Regions from separate parts of the Catenuloplanes atrovinosus genome, predicted to be linked through region 2. Evidence: riboswitches for the same ligand, from Rfam matches in the RefSeq annotation. Region 2 holds a riboswitch; the other holds the start of a gene.
The links. Region 2 has a riboswitch for thiamine pyrophosphate ahead of J2S41_RS30985 (thiamine phosphate synthase). Riboswitches for the same ligand answer to the same signal wherever they lie in the genome.
Positions count from the first base shown of each region.

Region 1 (7,464 bases), 930 kb from region 2:
CGCGGGTCTCGACGACCGCGTCCGGGGCGGCGTCGGCGCCGCCGAGCACGGCGACGCGCTCGATCGCGCTCAGCTCCAGGATCTCGGCCGCGGTCAGCGTGCCGGTGAGCGCCTCGACGCCCGGGAAGATGACCGCGCGTCCGGACACGCGGTCCCGGTGCCGGGCGGCGGCCTCGTCGGCCGCCGCCCGCAATTCCGGGTCCGTCTCGGGCAGGTCGACGTGTTCGGGAGCCGCGAAGCTCAGAGCGACGTGCGGGTACGGCGAGGGCACGTTGTGCGTGCACGCCACCAGGCCCGGCACGGCGAGCGCGGCCGGCAGGTGGTCCGACAGCCAGTGCTCGGCGTCCGGGTCGGTGGCGTGTCCCAGGCTCAGCCCGAGATGGACGGTGGACATCAGTAGGGCAGGACCCAGATCGGGTTCGCGTAGAACCAGAGGTCCAGCCACGGGTCAGCGTCGCCGACCACGTCGAGCTTCGGGCCGACCGGGTCGACGGCGGCGCCGTAGATGCCGGTCTGGGTGAAGTTGCCGTCCGTGCCGCGCACGCGGAAGTAGAACGGCGAGGAGACCCGGCCGAACGAGTACGTGAAGGAGACGGTCTTCTTGCCCTTCGCGACCTCGAACGACTTGACCACCTTGGTCTGCGGCGCGGTGAACACGTCGCGGTTCGCGGCGGCACCGGTGACCGCGCCCATGATCAGGTCGACCCGGGCCAGCACCGGGAGCAACTGCGCCCAGTTCGGCTTGTCGGCCAGCTCGACGTCGATGGTGACCTCGACCGGGGTGCCCTTGCGGACCTTCAGCACGCCGCCGAGCGGGGTGCCGCCCTTGCGGTTGCGGTCGCCCTGCACCCGCGCGCGCACGTCCAGCGACTTGATCAGGCCGCCGTGGTCCACCCAGACGCGGCCGGCGCGCAGGCCGTCCATGAGGTGGCGGTAGTCGCCGCCGGCGGCGCCGACGTGGGTGCGGCTGTAGAAGCCCGGCCAGAAGTCACCGGCGGTCACGTCCGGCTTGAAGCCGTGCTGCGGGTCGTTGTAGCGGCCGTTCGCGTTGAAGTCGCTGTTCGCGCCGCGGACCGAGGTGTCCCAGAGGACGTTGTGCGAGTCCGAGTTCGCGGTGATCCACCACGGCTTGCCCTCGGCGAGCAGGCTGTCCCAGAGGCCGCCGACCGTGGAGGTCATCCAGTCGAAGCCGCCCCAGGTCCGGTAGCTCTCCAGCGGGTACCCCGGGAACGAGTCCGCGCCCGGGCTGCTGTCGTAGAAGCCACGGCCGCCGCCCGGACCGAAGTTGGCGGTGGGGATGGCGGCGGCCTGGTGGCCGGGCGCGCCCTCGAAGCCGAGCGCGATCTCCGGCTGCGCGTCGCGCCAGCCGCGGATCTCGTGCGGCGAGTCCAGGCCCTTGCGGGACGGGTGGTTCGCGAAGAACATCGCGTCGTTGACCCGGCGGGCCTTCTTCGCGGCGGCGAGGAAGTTGAGGCCGGCGATGGCCAGCGCCTCGTTCGCGGCGGACTGGGAGCTGGCGCCCTTGACGCTGCCGTCGAAGTTGTTCTCGAACTCCTTGAGGACCTCCACCTCCTTCTTGCCGGGGTGGACGATGATCGTGCCGTGCTCGGCGGCCGGGATGTTCCACTCCAGACCCTGGAAGACCAGCGCCTCGGGGAACAGCTCGCGGGCCGCGACGATGTCGGGGTTGACCTTCTCGACACCGATCTTGGCGTGCGTGGCGCCGCCGTGGTCCGTGATGACCAGCCAGTCCAGCCCGTACGCCACGCCGTGCTGCACGTGGTCGGCGACCCGGTACTTGGCGTCGCTGCTGTACTGCGTGTGGATGTGGTGGTCGCCGGCGCGCCAGGTGAAGTCGCCCTGCTTGGTGGAGCCGCTGTGCGCGACCGCGATCTCCGGCGTGCCGAGCACGCCCGCGGCGGTGCCCGCGCCGGTCAGGCCGGCCGCGGCGCCGAGCAGGCCCGCGCTGCGCAGGAAGCCCCGGCGGCTCACGTCGGCGGGGGAGAGCTCGCTGTCCGGGATGGACAGGTCGAGCGCCTCCGGCGTGGGAGCGCCGTCGTGGTCGTGGGAGTGACCGTGGTCATGATCGTGGGTGTGCGGGTGGCCGTGGCCCATGTCGCATCTCCTGAGTTCGCGATGATCCGATGGTCACGCTCGTCTTCCCGGGCAAACGGAGGGTGACGTGTCGTGGGCACGTATGCGAACATGCGCATTGATCTTCAAAAGATCGGCCGGAACGTGCCGACCAGCGCACTCACGGTCAGCGCCGTCGCGCTGAGCCCGCCGGCCGCGACGATCAGCACCGCGTCGGCCGGGCCGAAGCGCTGCCGCCGCGCCACGGTCCGTGGGGTGCGCGCGTCGAAGCCGCGCGCGTCCATCGCGGTGGCCAGCCGCACGCCCCGCCGGATCGCGCCCACCAGCAGCGCGAACGCGGTCGAGGCGAAGATCCGTACGGCGGTGAGCGGGTTGCCGCCCGCGTCCACGCCCCGGGCCCGGCGCGCCGCGGCCAGCGCGTGCCACTCGTCGGTGAGCAGCGGCACCATCCGGAACGCGGCCAGCGCGCCGATGGCGAACCGCGGCGAGAACCGGGCGTTCTGGATCAGCGCGTCGGCCAGGTCGGTCGGGTCCGTGGTGGCCAGCACGATCAGGCCGGGCAGCGCCACCGCCACCACGCGCAGGGTCAGGCCGAGCGCGGTCCACAGCACGCCGGTGGTGAGCGTGAGCGGGCCGGCGTCCAGCAGCACGGCGCCGGACCGGTCGGCCGCGAACAGCAGCACGGTGACCAGCAGGCCGCCGATGCTGAGCAGCAGCGGCGCGGCCCGGCGCAGCAGGGTCAGCGGGCGCACGCCGGCCAGCGGCAGCACGGCCAGCTCGACCGCGATCGCCACGGCCGGCGCGACCGGGTCCAGCGTCACGATCAGCGGCAGCGAGAACAGCAGCGCGGCGGCGAGCTTCGCGGCCGGGTTCCGCCGGGCCAGGACCGGCGTCACGAGCCGGCTCCGAGCGTGGTGACGTCGTCGGCGAGCGCGGTGACGAAGTCGGGGTCGTGGGTGACCGCGACGACCGCGGCGCCGTCGTCGTCGCGCAGCCCGGCGAGCAGGTCGGCCAGCTCGGTCCAGGTGCGACGGTCCTGGCCGAACGTGGGCTCGTCCAGGACCAGCACGGACGGGCCGGCCGCGAGCGCGGTCGCCACGCTCAGCCGCCGCGCCTCGCCGCCGGAGAGCGTGAACGGGTTCGCGCCGGCCAGCCGGGTCAGCCGCAGCCGGTCGAGCAGGCCGTCCACGGTCGCGGTCACCTCCGCGGGCGGGCGGCGCAGGCGGCGCGGGCCGAGCGCGAGCTCGTCCCGGACCGTACCCGCGAGGAACTGGTGCTCCGGGTTCTGGAAGACCGAGCCGATCCGGCCGGCCAGCGCGGCGGCGCGCCACCGGTGCGGCGGACGGGACGCGTCCGGCCCGGCCAGCGCCGGCGCGGCCCGCACCGCGCCCGCGCCCGGGGCGAGCAGGCCGCCGAGCAGCCGGGCCAGCGTGGACTTGCCGGCGCCGTTCGGGCCGAGGACCGCGTGCACGCGCCCGGCGCGTACCGCCAGGTCGGTCTCGGGCAGGCGGCCGGGGACCGCGACGCGCGAGGCGCGCAGCAGCTCGTCGCCGGCCGCGCGGGACGCCCGCCGGGGCGCGATCGGACGGCCGGGCACCCAGATGCCGGCCTCGGCCAGCGTGGCGCCGTGCTCCGCGAAGATCCGGTCCGGCGGGCCGTCCGCCAGCACGCCGCCGCCCGGCGCCAGCACCACCACGCGGCCGACCAGCGGCAGCACCTCGGCCACCCGGTGCTCGACCACGATCAGCGCGGTGTCCGGGGCGAGCGCGCGGGCCAGCGCGTCGCGGATCAGCACGGCGCCGGCCGGGTCCAGGTTCGCGGTCGGCTCGTCGAGCAGCAGCAGGCCGGGCCGCATGGCGAGCACGCCGGCCAGCGCCAGCCGCTGCGCCTCGCCGCCGGAGAGCGCGGCCGTGGACCGGTCCCGGCCGTACCGGAAGCCGGTGCGGGCCAGCGTCTCGTCCACCCGGGGCCAGATCTCGCCCGGCGGCGTGCCCAGGTTCTCCAGCCCGAACGCCACGTCGTCGCCGCTGCGGCTCATCACCAGCTGCGCCTGCGGGTCCTGGAAGAGCAGCCCCGGACGGTCGGCCTTGATCGTGCCCTCGGACTCGCCGGAGTCGGAGGGGAGCAGGCCGGCGAGCGCCGCCAGCAGTGTCGACTTGCCGGCGCCCGAGGCACCGAGCAGCAGCACGCGCTCGCCGGCCTCCACGGTCAGGTCCAGGCCGCGCACGGCCCAGTCCCGCCGGCCGGCGAACCGCCACCCGAAGCCCCGGACGTCGGCCCGCATCTAGACCGGGGCCCGGTCGCGGCCGGACGGGAACCGGTCCAGCACGCCGGTGGCGGCCAGCGCGCGGGTCAGCGCCCAGCCGCCGGCGCCCGCGATCACGGCCGCGCTCAGCGCGGTGATCACGATCATCGGGACCCGGAACGCCCACAGCTCGTTCGCGGCGTAGTAGACGAACGTGTCCCACAGCCCGGCCGCGAGCCCGGCCAGCAGCCCGGACAGCACCGCGACCGGCAGCCGGAACGAGCGGTAGCCGGTCGCCAGGAACGCCAGCTCCGCGCCGAACCCCTGGAGCAGGCCCTGCGGGATCACCGTGGTGCCCCAGGCGTTGCCGAGCAGTGCGGAGATGATCGCGGCCAGCGTCTCCGCGTAGAGCGCGGCGCCGGGCTTACGGATGATCAGCCCGGCCAGTACGCCGGGGACGAGCCAGACGCCGTAGATCACCGCGTGTACGGGCGGGAAGAACGCGAACGCCGCGTCCGTGGCGCCCCACAGCAGGTTCCACGCCCAGAAGACCACGCCGAACGCGGCGGCGATCACCGAGGCGACGACGATGTCGACGGTGCGCCATCTGTTGGAAGAGTTGCTCATGACGGTATGCCCCCTGAACACGATGGGGGGAAGACGCGCGCCACGGGCCCGGTGGACGGACTCGTGGCGCGGCGATGAGGTGACGACCGAACTCCCTGCGCTGGCATTACCCAGATCAGGTGGTTGAGGGTCTGCGGCGACTCTGCCGCACTCTCAGCGCTGTGCGCTCCCCTGTCGGATGTGAAGTTGTCTCCCGACGCTACCTCAGGGTGAGCGGGGGGTTCCGGCTAGGGTTGTGGGTGTGACGCAGACCTTCTCGGGCGACGAGATCGACTGGGCGGCCCCGCCGCCACCCGATCCCAAACCGCCGCGCCGGAAGTGGCTCGGCGACCGGATCGGGTCGGTCGAGGTGCTCGCCGTCCTGCTCGTGTTGCTGGTGATCTTCCGCAACCCACTCGGTGGCCTGATCTCCGCACCGATCCTGCAGACCTGGACCACGGTCTTCGTCTCGGTGATGGTGCAGGCCGTGCCGTTCCTGGTCTTCGGCGTGCTGCTGTCCGCGGTGATCGCGGTGTTCGTCCCGCGCTCGTTCTGGGCGAAGGCGCTGCCCCGGCACCCGGCGCTGGCGGTCCCGGTGGCCAGCGCGGCCGGCGTGGTGCTGCCCGGCTGCGAGTGCGGGTCGGTGCCGATCGCCGGGTCGCTGATCCGGCGCGGCGTCACCCCGGCCGCCGCGCTCGCGTTCCTGCTGGCCGCGCCCGCGATCAACCCGATCGTGCTGGCCGCGACCGCGGTCGCGTTCCCGAACAATCCGGAGATGGTGGTGGCTCGCGCCGCCGCGAGCCTGATCGTGGCGATGCTGATGGGCTGGCTCTGGCTGCGCGTCGGCAAGGCCGAGTGGATCAAGCTGCCACACCGCCCGGACCTGGAGGGCGTCTCCAAGATGCAGGCGTTCTGGGCCGCGGCCCGGCACGACATCACGCACGCGGGCGGCTTCCTGGTGGTCGGCGCCGCCGCGGCCGCCACGATCAACGTGGTGGTGCCGGAGGCGTGGCTGCAGACCCTGGCCGAGCAGCCGGTGCTGGCCGTGCTCGCGCTGGCCGTGCTCGCCGTGCTGCTGTCCATCTGCTCCGAGGCGGACGCGTTCGTGGCCGCCTCGCTGTCCCAGTTCTCGCTCACCGCGCGACTGGCGTTCCTGGTGGTCGGCCCGATGGTCGACCTCAAGCTGATCTCGATGCAGATCGGTGTCTTCGGGCGCCGCTTCGCCACCCGGTTCGCGCCGGCGACGTTCGTGGCGGCGGTGCTGGTGGCTTCCGGCATGGGGTGGGTGCTGTTGTGAACCGGCAGGCTCAAGCGGTGATCATGCTGCTGTTCGGCGGCGCGATCCTGAAGGCGTCGATCGGCGACCTCTATCTGAGGTACGTCAAGGAGGCGCTGCAACCGTTCCTGATCGCCTCGGCGCTGCTGCTCATCGCGGCCGGCGTGATGACGCTCTGGTACGACCTGCGCCCGTCCCGCGCCGAGGTCCACGATCACGACCACGGTGACGGCCACGCGCACCACGAGCCGCGCGTCGGCTGGCTGCTGATCCTGCCGGTGCTCGGGCTGCTGCTGGTGGCGCCGCCCGCGCTCGGGGCGTACGCGGCCGGTCAGTCCGGCACCGCGCTCGCCGGCCGGCAGGCCGAGTCCGACTACCCGCCGCTGCCCGAGGGCGACCCGGTCGAGATCACCATGCTCGACTACGCCTCCCGCGCGGTCTTCGACGAGGGGCGCTCGCTGACCGACCGCCGGCTGCTGCTGACCGGCTTCGTCACGCAGGGCCCGGACGGGCAGCCCATGCTGGCGCGCATGATCCTCAGCTGCTGCGCCGCCGACGGCCGGCCGATCAAGGTCGGGCTGAGCGGCAACGTGCCGGCGAACGTGCCCTCGGACACCTGGATCGAGGTCACCGGGGCGTACACCGCACAGACGGCCAAGGACCCGGTCAACGAGGCGACGGTGCCATACCTGGAGGTCGAGACGTGGCAGGAGATTCCGGCCCCGAAGCAGCAGTACGAATGAGTGTTTCTCCACCACTCCCAAGCGGGCCGCCCCCGGAACGGCAGGTCGAGAAATGCTCATAGCGGCTCGCGGGCTGACGTTCGACGTGTTCGCCGGCGGGCCGGCCGACGGCGAGCCGATCCTGCTGCTGCACGGCTTCCCGCAGCACAGCGCGGAGTGGGACCTGGTGGTGCCGCACCTGCACGCGGCCGGGATGCGGACGTACGCGCTGGACCAGCGCGGATACTCGCCCGGCGCGCGGCCGTCCGGCGCCGCGGCGTACCGGATCGACGAGCTGGTCGCGGACGCGGTGGCGGTGCTGGACGCGCTCGGCCTGGAGTCCGCGCACGTCTGCGGGCACGACTGGGGCGCGGCCGTGGCCTGGGCGCTGGCCGGCGAACACCCGGACCGGGTGCGCACGCTCACCGCGGTCTCCGTGCCCCACCCGCACGCGTTCGCCTGGGCGGTGCGCAACGACCGTGACCAGCGCCGGCGCTCCGCGTACATGCTGCTGTTCCGGC
Region 1 is NZ_JAVDYB010000001.1:6,034,413-6,041,876, reverse strand. Features, by position in the region: gene J2S41_RS26725 (hypothetical protein) at 1-394, opposite strand, end outside; gene J2S41_RS26720 (PHP domain-containing protein) at 394-2,115, opposite strand; gene J2S41_RS26715 (energy-coupling factor transporter transmembrane component T family protein) at 2,220-2,990, opposite strand; gene J2S41_RS26710 (ABC transporter ATP-binding protein) at 2,987-4,378, opposite strand; gene J2S41_RS26705 (ECF transporter S component) at 4,379-4,966, opposite strand; TPP riboswitch at 5,041-5,149, opposite strand; gene J2S41_RS26700 (permease) at 5,301-6,242, shown strand; gene J2S41_RS26695 (TIGR03943 family putative permease subunit) at 6,239-6,964, shown strand; gene J2S41_RS26690 (alpha/beta fold hydrolase) at 7,017-7,464, shown strand, end outside.
Region 1: another riboswitch for thiamine pyrophosphate. It lies ahead of J2S41_RS26705 (ECF transporter S component); the one in region 2 lies ahead of J2S41_RS30985 (thiamine phosphate synthase).

Region 2 (7,464 bases):
CGTAGGCGCGCATCGCCGCGAACGCCTTCAGGTCCGCCTGGATGCCGGCGCCGCCGCCCGAGTCGGAGCCCGCGATGGTCAGCGTCACCGGCGGCGTACCCGGTCCGGCGCTCATCGGGCCGGCTCCGCGACCGCGCCGATCAGCGTCGCGACCAGCGCGGCGGGGTCGGGCGCGCGCATCACGGCGCCCATCACGGCCACGCCGGCCGCGCCCGTGTCGACGCAGGCCCGGGCCGCGGCCGCGGTCTCGATCCCGCCGAGGGCGACGACCCGCGCGGCGGTACGGCCGAGGAGCCGGGCCAGCCCGGTCAGGCCGAGCTCCGCGTCGTACCCCGGCTTGGATCTGGTCCGGAAGATCGGCGAGACGGTGACGTAGTCCTCGGTGGTCAGCCGCGCCAGCTCCGCCTCGTCGTGGCACGAGCGCCCGACCAGCGGCAGCACCGGTGGCGGATAGGGACCGGCGGCGGCGAGGTGCACGGCGTCGCCGCCCAGCGGGTCCGGACCGGCCACGATCAGCCGCCCGCCGGCCGGGGCCAGGATCGCCCGCAGTTCGTCCGCCAGCGCCCGCCGGGCATCCGCCGGCAGGTCCTTCTCGCGCAGCAGCACGCGGCGCGCGCCGCCCTCCACCGCCCGCGCGATCGTGCGGACCAGCCCGTGCCGCGCCTGCGCCCGGTCCGTCACCACGATCAACCCGTTCATCGAGCATTCATCACCCTGGCGAAGGGGTCGATGCCCGGCACGACTCGGCCGGCTGGATGTCCTGGGGTGGGGACCAGGTGGAAGAACGCTCACAGGTCCGGCCGCCCCTCGTCCGGCGTGGAGGCGAGCGCGTGGAAGCGGCGCGGAATCCGTCCGGCGTGTGCCGCCAGGTAGCCCGCCTCGACCGCGAGGCGCATCGCCGTGGCCATCCGCTCCGGGTCCTCGGCCCTGGTCACGGCGCTCGCCAGCAGCACCGCGTCGCAGCCGAGCTCCATCGCCAGCGCGGCGTCCGACGCGGTGCCGACGCCCGCGTCCAGGATCACCGGCACGGAGACGGCCTGGCGCAGCAGCCGGATGTGGTGCGGGTTGCCGATGCCCAGGCCGGAGCCGATCGGTGAGCCGGCCGGCATCACGGCCGCGCAGCCCGCGTCCGCGAGCCGACGGGCCAGGATCGGGTCGTCGTTCGTGTACGGCAGCACCGTGAAACCGTCCGCGACCAGCCGTTCCGCGGCCGGTACCAGCTCCACGCCGTCCGGCAGCAGCGTGCGCTCGTCACCGATCACCTCAAGTTTGATCCAGGCGGTGCCGAACGCCTCGCGCGCCAGGTGCGCCAGCTTGACCGCCTCCACCGCGGTACGGCAGCCGGCCGTGTTCGGCAGCAGCCGCACGCCGGTCCGCGCCACCACGTCCAGCAGCCCATCGGAGGCTTTCTGCGCATTTATCCGGCGGAGGGCGACCGTCACCAGCTCCGTGCCCGACGCCTTGATCGCCCGTTCCAGCACGTCGAGGTTCGCCGCGCCGCCGGTCCCCAGGATCAGCCGTGAGCCGAAGCGCTCGCCGCCCACCACGAATCCGTCCATCGTCCTCACCCGCCCTGCGCCGCACTGAGCACCTCGATGCGGTCGCCGTCGGACAGCGGCGTCTCCGCCCACCGCCCGCGCGGCACCACCTCACCGTTGACCGCGACCGCCACGCCGCTGCTCCGGCCGCTCAGCTCCGCCACCGCGTCCGCGACCGTCAGCCGCTCGGCCAGGTCGCGCTCGTCACCGTTCACCGTCACGCGCACGCCGGCGCCCTCCGTTCCGAGAATCTCTCCGCCGCGAACGCCGCCGGCGGGGCCGTACCGTCCAGCAGCAGCGCCGTGATCAGGTCCGCGGTCACCGGCGTGAGCAGGATGCCGTGCCGGTAGTGGCCGGTCGCGACCACCACCTCGCGGCTCGCCGCCGTCCACCGCCCCAGGATCGGCCGGTTGTCCGGCGAGCCCGGCCGCGCGCCGGACTGCGCCTCCACCAGCGCGTACTCCTCGATCTCCGGGACCAGCTCGGCCGCCGCGCGCAGCAGGTGCAGCACCGCACCCGCGGTCACCGCGCCGTCCGCCCGCTCGTGCGCGGTCGCGCCGACCACCACCTCGCCGGTGCGCCGGGGCACCAGATAGACCTCGTGGCCGTCCGCGTAACCCCTGATCACGTGTGTGAAGCCGGGCTCGCCCGGCGCCCGCAGCCGCAGCACCTCGCCGCGCACCGGCCGCACCGGCAGCCCGGTCAGCGCCGCCGCACCGCACCCGGCCGCGACCACCACCCGGTCCGCGTAGACCTCGCACACGTCCGCGACCCGCCGCCGCACGAACCGCACGCCCGCCCGCGAGGCCGCGACCCGCAGCGCCGCCGTCATCCGGCGCGGATCCACCTGATGGTCGTCCGGGATCAGCGCGCCGCCCCGCACCCTCGGACTCAGCACCGGCTCCCGCGCCCGCATCGCCGACGGCGTCAGCGGTTCCACGGCAAGACCGAGTTCCCGCTGGTACGTGACGAGCCGCGTCGCGGTCGCCAGGTCGTCCGCGGTCAGCGCCACCGCGAGCGTCCCCTCGGCCCGGTAGCCGACCTCGGCGCCCGCGGCCGCCTCCAGCTCCGCCGCGAACCCGGGCCAGCGCGCGGCCGAGTCCACCAGCAGCGCGGTCAGCTCCGCCTCCCCGAAGTAGGCCTCGCCGATCGGCGCCAGCATCCCGGCCGCCACCTCCCAGGCCCCGCCCGCCTCCCCGAGCGCGGGCCGCACGCCGGCGCCGCTCGCGTCCCGTCCGGCGCCGGCGGACCTGCGACCGGCGGGGTCGTCGTCCGGCGGGATGGCGTCGTCGTAGACGGCGACGTCGAGGCCGCGCTGGGCGCACCGCCAGGCGATCGACAGCCCGATCGGCCCGCCGCCGACGATGCCGAGGTCGACCCGCCCGGCCCGGCGTCCGGCGCTCATCGCGCCCCGTCCCTCGCCGCTCGCCGCCGGGACCGCTCACCGTCCGTGCGGCCCTCGACGTCCGCGGCCCGGCCGCGTTCCGGCGGGCCCGCCGGGCCGTCGATCCGCGCCCCCGCCACCGCGTCGGCCAGTTCCCGGAGCAGGCCGAGGGTGGCGCGGCCCGGGTCGGCCGCGTCGCTGACCGCGCCGACCACCGCCACGCCGTGCGCGCCCGCGGCGATCAGCTCGGGCACCCGTACCCGCGTGACCCCGGCGATCGCGATCACCGGAACCGGCACCGCGCCCGCGACCGGGGCGAGCCCGCCCGGCCCGAGCGGCGCGGGCAGCCCGCTCTTCGTGGTGGTCGCGTAGCAGGGGCCCACGCCCAGGTAGGACGCGCCGTCCGCGACCGCGGCACGCCCGGTGTCCGCGGCCCGCGCGGTGGCGCCGAGGATCGCGCCCGGCCCGAGCACCCGGCGGGCCGCCGCGACCGGCAGGTCCAGCGCGCCGACGTGCCCGCCCGCCGCGCCCACCGCGAGCGCCACGTGCAGCCGGTCGTTGACCAGGCAGGTCGCGCCCGCCGCCGCGCACAGGTCGCGGACGCGGAGCGCGAGCTGGTACGTGTCCAGATCGGTGGCGTCGTCCTCGACGCGCACCTGCACGACGAGCGGGCCGGTCACCGCCCGGACGTCGTCGCCGGCCGCGGCGTGGGCCGCCAGCGCGGCGCGCACGCAGCCGAGCGGATTCCGCCCGGGCCGGGTGTCGGTGATGAGATGCAGTCGTCCTAGGGTCGAGTCCACATCGTCCACTCCTCCCTGCGCCGGCATGACCCGGATCAGGTTCGACGGTCGGGGGCTGCAGCCCCCCTCTCAGCCCGGTGCACCGGACTCCCGTGGGGTTGTTGTGTTCCGTGGCCGACCATACGCCGACGATTACACAGACGTAAAGTCCCGTGACGCAGCGCTCAAGGCCTTGCTCAGCCGGCCACGGGCGGCCACCATCACGCGCGCGGGACGAGGGACCGCACCGCGATCAGCGTCGAGGGCCCATCAGGACCGCCGGATCCATCTCGACATGGATCATCGTGCGATTGATGTCGATCACGAGCGGAAGCTTGTGCGACCGACCCGCCTCGTAGATATTCGACTCCCACTCACCGTCATCCCCGAGAAGGCTCACCACCACCGCGGGAACGGGCCCGAAATGCTCTTTCCACGCACGCAATTCCAGCCGCCAATAGCATGGAATCCGCGCCTTGGCATAGAGCCTCGACTTCTTCACCCGGTCGTCGGACGAATTGGACGGGGAGACCACCTCGATGACCGAGTGGACCAGTTCCGCCGGAACCCCGCGCGGAAACTCCTCCAGGTCAGCGGTGGTCACCATCAGGTCCGGCACCAGGCCGTCACCATCCGGCATCCGCACCGCCGACGCGGTGATGACCTCGGCATCGTGCGTGAGCAACGGGTCGATCAATCGGCCGAGCCGGTCGGCGGCTCGGTTGTGCTCCGGGGTGGCCGGCGGAGTCACGGTGAGAACACCTTCCAAAACCTCATAACGCAACCCGTCATCGGGCAGCGTAAAAAGCGTGTCCACGGTGAACGGAGGGCGCGGCAGGGAGAAACCACCCCGACCCGACTCCAACGTCACCATGCCGGTCACCTCCCTCACGAGCGCCAGTATCCCACCGCCCACCCGCACGCGGGGGTCAGCGAACGTCCCAGACGGGCTCCACGGTCTCGACCACCTCGCCGTCGCCCTGGAAGAGGATGAACCGGTCGAACGAGCGGGTGAACCAGCGGTCGTGGGTGACCGCGAGGACCGTACCGTCGAAGGCCTTCAAGCCCTCCTCCAGCGCCTCGGCCGAGGCCAGGTCGAGGTTGTCGGTCGGCTCGTCGAGCAGCAGCAGCGTGGCGCCGGAGAGCTCGAGCAGCAGCACCAGGAAGCGCGCCTGCTGGCCGCCGGAGAGCGTGCCGAAGAGCTGATCGCCCTGCCCGGCCAGCTCGTACCGGTTGAGCACCCGCATCGCGCCGTGCCGGTCCAGGCCGGAGCGGTGCTCGTCGCCGCGCCACAGGATCTCGACCAGCGTCCGGTCGCGCAGCTCGGGGCGGTCGTGCGTCTGCGAGAAGTGGCCGGGCCGCACCCGCGCGCCGAGCCGCGCCACGCCCTCGTGCGCGACCGGCTCCAGCACCACGCCGGAGATCGGCTTGCTCTCCGGCTCCGGGTCGGTGCCGCCGCGCGCCAGCAGGCGCAGGAAGTGCGACTTGCCGGTGCCGTTCGCGCCGAGCACGGCGACCCGGTCGCCGTACCAGACCTCCAGGTCGAACGGGTACGTCAGCCCGTCCAGCTCCAGCTGCTCGCAGATGATCGCGCGCTTGCCGGTGCGCCCGCCGCCCAGGCGCATGCTGATCTCCTGGTCCTTCGGCGGCAGCGGCGGCGCGCCGGCCTCCTCGAACTTCCGCAGCCGGGTCTGCGCCGCCTGATAGCGGGACGCCAGGCCGTCGTTGTACGCAGCCTTGTTCTTCAGCGTGAACACCAGCTCGCGCAGCTTGGCGTGCTCCTCGTCCCAGCGCCGCCGCGCCTCCTCCATCCGCTCGTGCCGGGCGCCGCGGGCGGCGTGCCAGCTGGCGAACCCGCCCGGATGCGTCCACGCGCCGCCGCCCTCGACCGCCACCACCCGGTCCGCGGTCTGGGCCAGCAGCTCGCGGTCGTGCGACACGTACAGCACGGACTTTCCGGACTCGCGCAGCCGCGCCTCCAGCCAGCGCTTCCCGGGTACGTCCAGGAAGTTGTCCGGCTCGTCCAGCAGCAGCACCTCGTCCGTGCCGCGCAGCAGCAGCTCCAGCGCGAAGCGTTTCTGCTGGCCACCGGAGAGCGTGGCCACCGGCCGGTCCCGGACCCGGTCCCACGGGAGCTTGAGCGCGGCGACGCTGGCGGTGTCGAACGTGACCTCCGCGTCGTACCCGCCGGCCTCGCCCCAGGCGGCCAGCGCGGCGGCGTACCCCATCTGGGTCTTCTCGATCGTGGCGGCGCTCGCGCCGCGCTCCTCGGCGGCCCGCATCGCGGACTCCGCGGCGGTCAGGCGCGCGCCGGCCTCGCGCAGTGCGGGCGGGGACAGCGAGAGCGCCAGGCTCCCGAGCGTGGTCTCGTCCGCGATCATGCCGATGAACTGCCGCATCACGCCGAGCCCGCCGACCCGCGCGATCGCGCCCTCGCGCACGGCCAGGTCCCCGGCGATCATGCGCAGCAGCGTCGTCTTGCCGGCGCCGTTCGGCCCGACCAGCGCGATCTTGGCGCCCTCACCCACGCGGAACGAGACGTCCGCGAAGAGCACCCGCCCGTCCGCCAGCGTATGCCCGACTCCGGCCACGTCCACATATCCCACGGCCGGATAATCACCGATCGGGTACGGCGGGGACCAGCAAATTATTCCGGTCAGGCGGGCCGGCCGACGCGGAGCACCCGGTACCCCTTCTGACTGGCGTGCCGCTCGACCACCCAGCCGCGGTCGACCAGCCACTGGTGCAGCGAGTCGCCGCCCAGGTGCCGCGCGATGACCAGCCACGCGACACCGTTCGGCGCGAGCCGGGGCAGCCAGCGGTCGAGCAGGTCGTGCAGCTCCGCCTTGCCGATCCGGATCGGCGGGTTGCTCCAGATCTGATCGAAGACCACCTCGGCGGGTACGTCGTCCGGGGCGCTCACCGTGACCCGGCGCCCGGCGCCGAGCCGCTCCGCGTTCTCCGCGGTCAGCTCGCGGGCGCGCGCGTTGACGTCCACCGCGTGGACGATCGCGGACGGCGCCTCGGTCGCCAGCACGGCCGTGATCGGGCCGAACCCGCATCCGAGATCGAGGAAGGGTCCCTTTGCACCTGGTTCGGGGAGGTTTGCCTTTTTGAGCAGAACGGCCGTTCCGGGGTCCAGCCGGTCCGCCGAGAACACGCCACGCGCCGCGACGAGCACATAGTCCCGCCCCTGAACGGTGAACGACACCTCGTGCCGCCCCGCGGGAGCGGCCGGCTCGGCGCTGAAGTAGTGCTCGGCGGTCACGCCCCGCATTCTTCCCTCCCGCCGGCGCGTCGCGAAACCGGGGCCACCCCGCCCGGATCGCACAAAATGTCCAATCTGTCGACTCGCGCGCTATGTGGATAGAGGCGAACCGACCGGGATGTCCATTACCCTGTGCGACATGGCGTACGGGCAGCATGGCGGAGCGGACGACGGTCGCCCGCCCGCGGAACACGAACCCCGCTCACGCCGTGCCGCGACCCCACCCAGCGGCGGCTGGCCCGCCCTCGACACCCCCGGCCCCGACGTCAAGCTCTGGGACGCCGACCGCGCCGCCCCACCCCGCCGCTCCCGCCCCGCCGACCGGGCTCCCGCACTCGACGACCCCACCGCCTCCGGCGGCCGCCGCCGCGCCCCGGAAACCCCGGCGGGCCGCCGCACCGCACCGTCCGCGCCGGGCCGCGGCGCCGCACCGTCCGCGGGCGCCGCACCGGCCGCGCCGGGCCACCGCGCCACGCCGGACGCCGTGGCGATGCC
Region 2 is NZ_JAVDYB010000001.1:6,965,881-6,973,344, forward strand. Features, by position in the region: gene thiD (bifunctional hydroxymethylpyrimidine kinase/phosphomethylpyrimidine kinase) at 1-115, opposite strand, end outside; gene J2S41_RS30965 (thiamine phosphate synthase) at 112-699, opposite strand; gene J2S41_RS30970 (thiazole synthase) at 789-1,559, opposite strand; gene thiS (sulfur carrier protein ThiS) at 1,565-1,765, opposite strand; gene thiO (glycine oxidase ThiO) at 1,756-2,943, opposite strand; partial or broken gene J2S41_RS30985 (thiamine phosphate synthase) at 3,072-3,749, opposite strand; TPP riboswitch at 3,718-3,826, opposite strand; gene J2S41_RS30990 (Uma2 family endonuclease) at 3,955-4,593, opposite strand; gene J2S41_RS30995 (ABC-F family ATP-binding cassette domain-containing protein) at 4,631-6,307, opposite strand; gene J2S41_RS31000 (class I SAM-dependent methyltransferase) at 6,358-6,969, opposite strand.